2 regions of the Cellulomonas sp. NEAU-ZC6 genome follow, and region 2 is predicted to be linked to the other one. Evidence: predicted binding sites of a transcription regulator. Region 2 holds the regulator's gene; the other holds the start of a gene.

Region 1 (3,406 bases), on a different contig from region 2:
TTCGCGGGCATCGGGATCTGCCGGCGGCCCGACAGGTACGCGCCGGTGACCGACTCGCGGGAGTCGAGCAGGCCCTGCAGGTCGCCGGAGTGCACGACGCGGCCGCCGTGCTCGCCCGCGCCGGGGCCGACGTCGACGATCCAGTCCGCGGTGCGGATGGTGTCCTCGTCGTGCTCCACGACGATCAGCGTGTTGCCGAGGTCCCGGAGCCGGGTCAGCGTGTCGATCAGGCGGCGGTTGTCCCGCTGGTGCAGGCCGATGCTCGGCTCGTCCAGCACGTAGAGCACGCCGACCAGCCCGGAGCCGATCTGGGTGGCGAGCCGGATGCGCTGCGCCTCGCCGCCGGACAGGGTGCCCGCGGCGCGCATCAGCGACAGGTAGTCGAGGCCGACGTCCAGCAGGAAGCCGAGCCGGGCCTGGATCTCCTTGAGCACCTGCTCGGCGATCTGCCGCTCGCGGATGCCGAGCTCGAGGGTGTCGAGGAAGTCCCGGGCCTCGCGGATCGGCAGCGCGCAGACCTCGGCGATGGACTTGCCGCCGACCAGCACGGCCAGCACCTCGGGCTTGAGCCGCGTCCCCTCGCACACGGGGCACGGCACCTCCCGCATGTAGGCCTCGTACTTCTCCTTGCTCCACTCGGACTCGGTCTCCCCGTGCCGGCGCTCGAGGAACGTCACGACGCCCTCGAAGCCGGTCGAGTACTGCCGCTCCCGGCCCCAGCGGTTCTTGTACTTGACGTGCACCTGGTGGTTCTCGCCGTACAGCACCGCGCTGCGGGCCCGCTCGGGCAGGGCGCGCCACGGCTGGTCCATCGAGAACCCGAGGTCGTCGGCCAGCGCGGTGAGCACCCGCTCGAAGTACTCGGACGAGATCTGCGCCCACGGGGCGACCGCGCCGTCCCGCAGGGACAGGTCGTCGTCCGGCACGACCAGGTCGGGGTCGACCTCGAGGCGGGAGCCGAGACCCGTGCACTCGGGGCAGGCGCCGTACGGGGCGTTGAACGAGAAGGTCCGGGGCTCGATCTCCTCCAGCGTGAGCTGGTGGTCGTTCGGGCACGCGCGGTGCTCGGAGAACCGGCGCTCGCGCTCGGGGTCGTCCTTGTCGGCGTCGACCATCTCGACCACGAGCAGGCCGCCGGCCAGGCCGAGCGCCGTCTCCACGGAGTCGGTGAGGCGGCGCTGCACGCCCTCGCGGGACACCAGGCGGTCGACCACGACCTCGATGTCGTGCTTGAGCTTCTTCTCCAGCGTGGGCGGCTCGGTGAGCTGCACGACCTCGCCGTCGACGCGGGCGCGGGCGAAGCCCTTGGCCTGCAGCTCGGCGAACAGGTCCGCGTACTCGCCCTTGCGACCGCGGATCACCGGGGCCAGCACCTGGTAGCGGGTGCCCTCGGGCAGCTCGAGCAGGCGGTCCACGATCTGCTGCGGGGTCTGCGCGGTGACGCGCTCGCCGCAGACCGGGCAGTGCTGCGTCCCGGCGCGGGCGAACAGCAGGCGCAGGTAGTCGTAGACCTCGGTGATGGTGCCGACCGTCGAGCGCGGGTTGCGGTTGGTCGACTTCTGGTCGATCGACACCGCGGGCGACAGGCCCTCGATGAAGTCGACGTCCGGCTTGTCCATCTGCCCGAGGAACTGGCGCGCGTACGCGGACAGCGACTCGACGTAGCGGCGCTGCCCCTCCGCGAAGATGGTGTCGAACGCCAGCGACGACTTGCCGGACCCGGACAGGCCGGTGAAGACGATGAGCCTGTCACGCGGGAGGTCCAGGTCGACGTTGCGCAGGTTGTGCTCGCGGGCCCCCTGGACCACCAGTCGATCATTCACGCGCGCAACTCTACGGCCGACCTCCGACAGACGCACATGTGTTCGAACGGTGTGCGGCCCGCCGCCCTGCGCGTCGCCGCAGGTGGGGCGCATGATGAGGCCATGCTCCCGGACCCCGCCGGCACCCCCGTGACGCACCCCACGCCGATCGGCGACTACGCCGTCCTGGGAGACGGGCGCACCGCCGCGCTCGTGTCCCGCGCGGGCTCCGTCGACTGGCTCTGCCCGCCCCGGTTCGACTCCCCCGCGTGCTTCGCCGCGCTGCTCGGCGGCCCCGAGCACGGGCGGTGGCTGCTGACCGTCCCCGACGCCACCCGGGTCACCCGCCGGTACCTCGGGGACTCGTTCGTCCTGGAGACGACCTTCGAGTCCCCGACCGGCACCGCGGTGCTCCTCGACGCGATGCCGCTGGGCGACGGCCGGTGCGACCTGGTCCGGCGGATCACCGCGACCCGCGGGACCGTGCACGTGCGGCACGAGTGGGTGGTGCGGTTCGGCTACGGGCGCGACGTGCCCTGGGTGCACCGCGTCGTGGACGCCGGCGGCACCGAGGTGATCCAGGCCGTCGCGGGCCCGGACAGCCTGGTGCTGCGCGGCGACCGCCTGCCCCGGCCGGCCCGGGCCGGCGCGCACCGGGTGCACGCCGACGACGTGGTGCTCGCCGAGGATGACTCGCTCGAGCTCTCGCTCACCTGGGCGCCGTCCTGGCAGCCGGTCCCGCGCGCGCCGCGGATGGCGCACCGCATCGAGGCGACGGAGCACCGGTGGGGCGAGTGGGCCCGGGCGTGCGCGTACCGGGGCGCCTACCGCGAGGCGGTGGTCCGGTCGCTGCTCGTGCTGCGGCTGCTGAGCGACTCCGAGACCGGCGGGATCGTCGCCGCGGTGACCACGTCCCTGCCCGAGGACTTCGGGGGCGAGCGGAACTGGGACTACCGGTTCTGCTGGCTCCGCGACGCCGCGATGACGCTCGAGGCGCTGCTGGAGCACGGCTACCGCACCGAGGCGCAGGCGTGGCGGCAGTGGCTGCTGCGCGCCGTCGCGGGCGACCCGGCCGACGTGCAGATCATGTACGGCGTCGACGGCGCCCGGGACCTGCCGGAACGCACCCTCGACCACCTGCCCGGCTACGCCGGGTCCCGCCCCGTGCGGGTGGGCAACGCCGCGGTCGGCCAGGTGCAGAACGACGTGCTCGGCGAGGTGATGTCCGCCCTCGACCTCGCGCGGTCGGCGGGCATCGCGGAGAGCACCGACTCCTGGTCGCTGCAGGCCCGCATGGTCGACCACCTGTGCCGGACGTGGCGCGAGCCCGACAGCGGCATCTGGGAGGTCCGCGGCGCGCCGCGGCACTTCACGCACTCCAAGGTGATGGCGTGGGCGGCGCTCGACCGGGCCGTGCGCGCGGTCGAGCAGCACGGGCTGCCCGGACCGGTCGAGCGGTGGCGCCGGGAGCGGGACGCGGTGCACGCCGACGTCCTCGCGCACGGCTGGGACGACGCGCGCGGCACCTTCGTGCAGTTCTACGGCGCGACGCACACCGACGCGTCCCTGCTGCAGCTGGTGCAGGTCGGCTTCCTGCCCGCGAC
Region 2 (3,406 bases):
GCAGGTAGGCGACCTCGTCCAGGTCTCGCAGCGGGCCGAGGATCGCGAGCCCGATCTCGTAGGCGTCGAGCTCGGCGCTGCCGCTCGCGCGCAGCGTCTCCTCGACGCGCTGCGCCAGCACGGCGAGGTCGTCGTCGCTCACCGGGCGGCCCTGGCAGGCCTTGCGGACGCCGTTGACGATCTTCTCCCGGCTGAACGGCTCGGTCGCCCCGGACCGCTTCACGACCGACAGGCTGGCGGTCTCGATCGTGGTGAAGCGGCGGTTGCACTGCGGGCACTGCCGGCGCCGGCGGATGGACAGACCGTCGTCCGAGGTGCGCGAGTCGACGACGCGGGAGTCGGCGTGGCGGCAGAACGGGCAGTGCATGGGGCGCCTCCTCCAAGGGGGTCGTCGCCGCGGCGGGCCGACGGCAGCTGCGCCGCGCCCGTCCGGACGACCGGGACACGGTAGGGCCCCCGCGCGCCACGACGCAACACGGCTCGGCGCCACGACCGAGGCCGGGCAGACGACGAGGGTGGCCGCTGGTGCGGCCACCCTCGTGGGGACGCCCCCGTCCCGTCTCGTCCGCGACGACTCGCCTCGCGCGGACGGTTGCTGCACGCCTCCGTGCCGGGCCCGAGAGCCACGACGACGATGCGTCCCTCGTGGCGAGCCCCCCAGCCAGCCGTTCGAGGTGGCACCACACTAGAGGCGGCCGTCGCAATTACGCAAGCAGCGAGTGTCGTAATCCGGTGAGCCGGCGCCGTGGCCCTCACCAGCACCTCCGTGGTGCCACCGGGGCGGCCGTCCGGGGCGGAGTCCGCGGTCAGTCCGCCGGGATCACCAGCACCTGGCCGGCCTGGAGCGAGCCGTCGGCCAGCCCGTTGAGGTCCTGCAGCGAGCGGACGACGTCCCGCACGTCCTCGCCGGGCGCGGCGACCGTCGACGCGATCTGCCACAGCGTCTCGCCCGCCATCACCGCGTGGGTCGTCACCTCGGTCGCCCGCTCGGGACCGTCGGCGACCGCGCGGCCGCCGACGGCACCGCCGAGCACGACCGCCAGGCCGAGGAGCACCACGACGACGCGGCCCCGTCGGGTCAGGTGGAGCCGACCCTGCGGCGCCGACCCCGCCCGGCGCGCATCCCCGTCGCGCCGGACGGGCGCCTGCGGGCGCGCCGGACGGAAGGAGCCTGCACGGGTCCCCGAGGTGATCCCCGGGTGTGCTGCGACCGCGCTCATCTCCACCACTTCCCTCCTGGGCCGCCCTGCGGCCCGGTCGAACGTGTGTTCGTTCGAACGTCTGTACGATGCTGCCACGACTCGCCGCCGATGTCGAGACACGATCGAACAGGTGTTTGAAACCACCGGCCCCGCGCCCTACGCTCGTCGACGTCGGGTACAGCGCACCACGAGGCACTGACACGCCCGCCCGACAGGTCGCCCGCGACGGACGCGTGGGCGCTCTGACCAGGGCGGACGGACGGGAGCGGACATGACCAGCGACGGAACGGGCGCCGCGGCGGGCACGACGGCGGGAGCCGGCCCGGCGGCCACGGGCGCCTCCGTGGTCGACCTCGGGGACGGCGACGGCCTCACGCCGCGCCAGCGGCTCGTGCTCGAGACGGTGCGCGCCTCCGTCGAGTCGCGCGGCTACCCGCCGAGCATGCGCGAGATCGGCGACGCGGTCGGCCTCACCAGCCCGTCCAGCGTCAAGCACCAGCTCACCGCGCTGGAGCGCAAGGGCTTCCTGCGCCGCGACCCCAACCGGCCGCGCGCGATCGAGGTCGTCCAGCCCGACGACTCCCGCGGGGTCGCCACGCTGCCCGGCGCGCTCGGCATCGGCGACGAGGACTCCGCGGCGCGCGACGGCGCGCCCGAGGCGGCCTACGTGCCCGTGGTCGGCCGCATCGCCGCCGGCGGGCCGATCCTCGCCGAGCAGCTGGTCGAGGACGTGTTCCCGCTCCCCCGCCAGCTGGTCGGCGCCGGTGAGCTCTTCCTGCTCAAGGTGGTCGGGGACTCGATGATCGAGGCCGCGATCTGCGACGGGGACTGGGTGGTCGTCCGCCGCCAGCCCGTCGCCGAGAACGGCGAGATCGTCGCCGCGATGCTGGACGGCGAGGCCACCGTGAAGACGCTCAAGCGCGCGGACGGGCACGTGTGGCTGCTGCCGCAGAACGCCGCGTACTCCCCGATCGACGGCGACCACGCCGAGGTGCTCGGCCGCGTCGTCTCCGTGCTCCGCAGCCTCTGACCCGCGGCCGGGGCGCGCCGCGCGCCGCGCCCCGGGGCACGTCCCGGGGCCCGGTCAGGTCCCGGGCGCGGGCACCGTCCGTGCGGCCAGCGCGGCCAGCGCGGCCAGGGCGCCGTCGACGTCGGCGGCGTCGTTCCAGGCGTGGAACGCCAGCCGCACCCGGCCGGCCCGCCCGGCGACGCGGCAGCCGGCGCGCTCCAGGTCCGCCCGCAGGGCGCCGTCCGGGTCGGGCAGGGTGACGATCGCGCTGCCGCCCGGCGCGAGGCCGAGCCCGGCGCGGAACGCGTCCGCCAGCCCGACGGCGTGCGCCTGCACCGCGTCGGGGTCGACCCCGTCGAAGGCGGCCAGCGACTCGGCCGCCCCGAGCCAGGCCTGCCAGGCGGGCGAGACGTCGAACCGCCGCGCGTCGCCCGCCAGTCGCATCTGCGGCCCGTAGCACGACGCCCAGGGGTCGTCGCCGGCGTACCAGCCGGCCTGGGTCGGCAGCAGGGCCTCCTGGACCTGCTCGCGGACGGTCAGGAACCCCGTGCCGCGCGGCGCGCACAACCACTTGTACGCCGCGGTGACGCTGACGTCGTACCGGCCGGCGTCCACCCGGAGCCAGCCCGCCGCCTGGGTGAGGTCGCACAGCGTGCGGGCCCCGACCGCCCGGGCCGCGGCCAGGACCGCGTCGTCGTCCAGCACCGCGCCCGTGGCCGACTGCACCAGGGAGTAGGCGACCAGGTCGGCGCCCGCCAGCACCTCCGCGGCCAGGCGGTCGGCGGGGACGTGCCGGACCTCCAGCCGGGGCCCCTGCGCGAGGAACGGGAACACCACCGAGCTGAAGTCGCCGGCCACGCAGACCACCCGGGCGCCGTCCGGGAGCGAGGCCGCGACGACCGACGCCATGGCCGACACCTGGGACCCGATGGCGACCCGGTCCGCCGTCACACCGACGAGCGCGGCGAACCGGCTGCGCGCCGCCGCGACCGCGGCCTCGTAGCGGGGCACGTCGATGCCGCCACCGCCCCACCGGTCCAGGTCCGCCCGCAGCGCCTGCACCGTGCGCCGCGGGGCGACCCCGGCGGTGGCGGCGTTCAGGTACCCGGGTGCGGGGTCGAACTCGCGGCGGAGGTCGTCGAGGGAGCGCATGCCCCTACGGTCGTCGCCCGCGGCCCATGCGTGCAACGGCCAG

What was found. The regulator LexA, encoded in region 2, represses DNA repair genes until DNA is damaged. The targets are predictions, from matches to a motif close to TCGAACANNTGTTCGA.
Region 1: uvrA (excinuclease ABC subunit UvrA) is a predicted target of LexA. The motif match lies at 1,854-1,869, and genes of this name have one in related genera.

Annotation. Positions count from the first base shown of each region.
Region 1 covers NZ_JBXFYH010000001.1:247,181-250,586, reverse strand. Annotated here, with positions in the region: gene uvrA (excinuclease ABC subunit UvrA) at 1-1,823, opposite strand, end outside; gene AC1050_RS01090 (glycoside hydrolase family 15 protein) at 1,926-3,406, shown strand, end outside.
Region 2 covers NZ_JBXFYH010000003.1:452,244-455,649, reverse strand. Annotated here, with positions in the region: gene nrdR (transcriptional regulator NrdR) at 1-367, opposite strand, end outside; gene AC1050_RS15635 (LysM peptidoglycan-binding domain-containing protein) at 807-1,058, opposite strand; gene lexA (transcriptional repressor LexA) at 1,474-2,232, shown strand; gene AC1050_RS15625 (aminotransferase class V-fold PLP-dependent enzyme) at 2,287-3,363, opposite strand.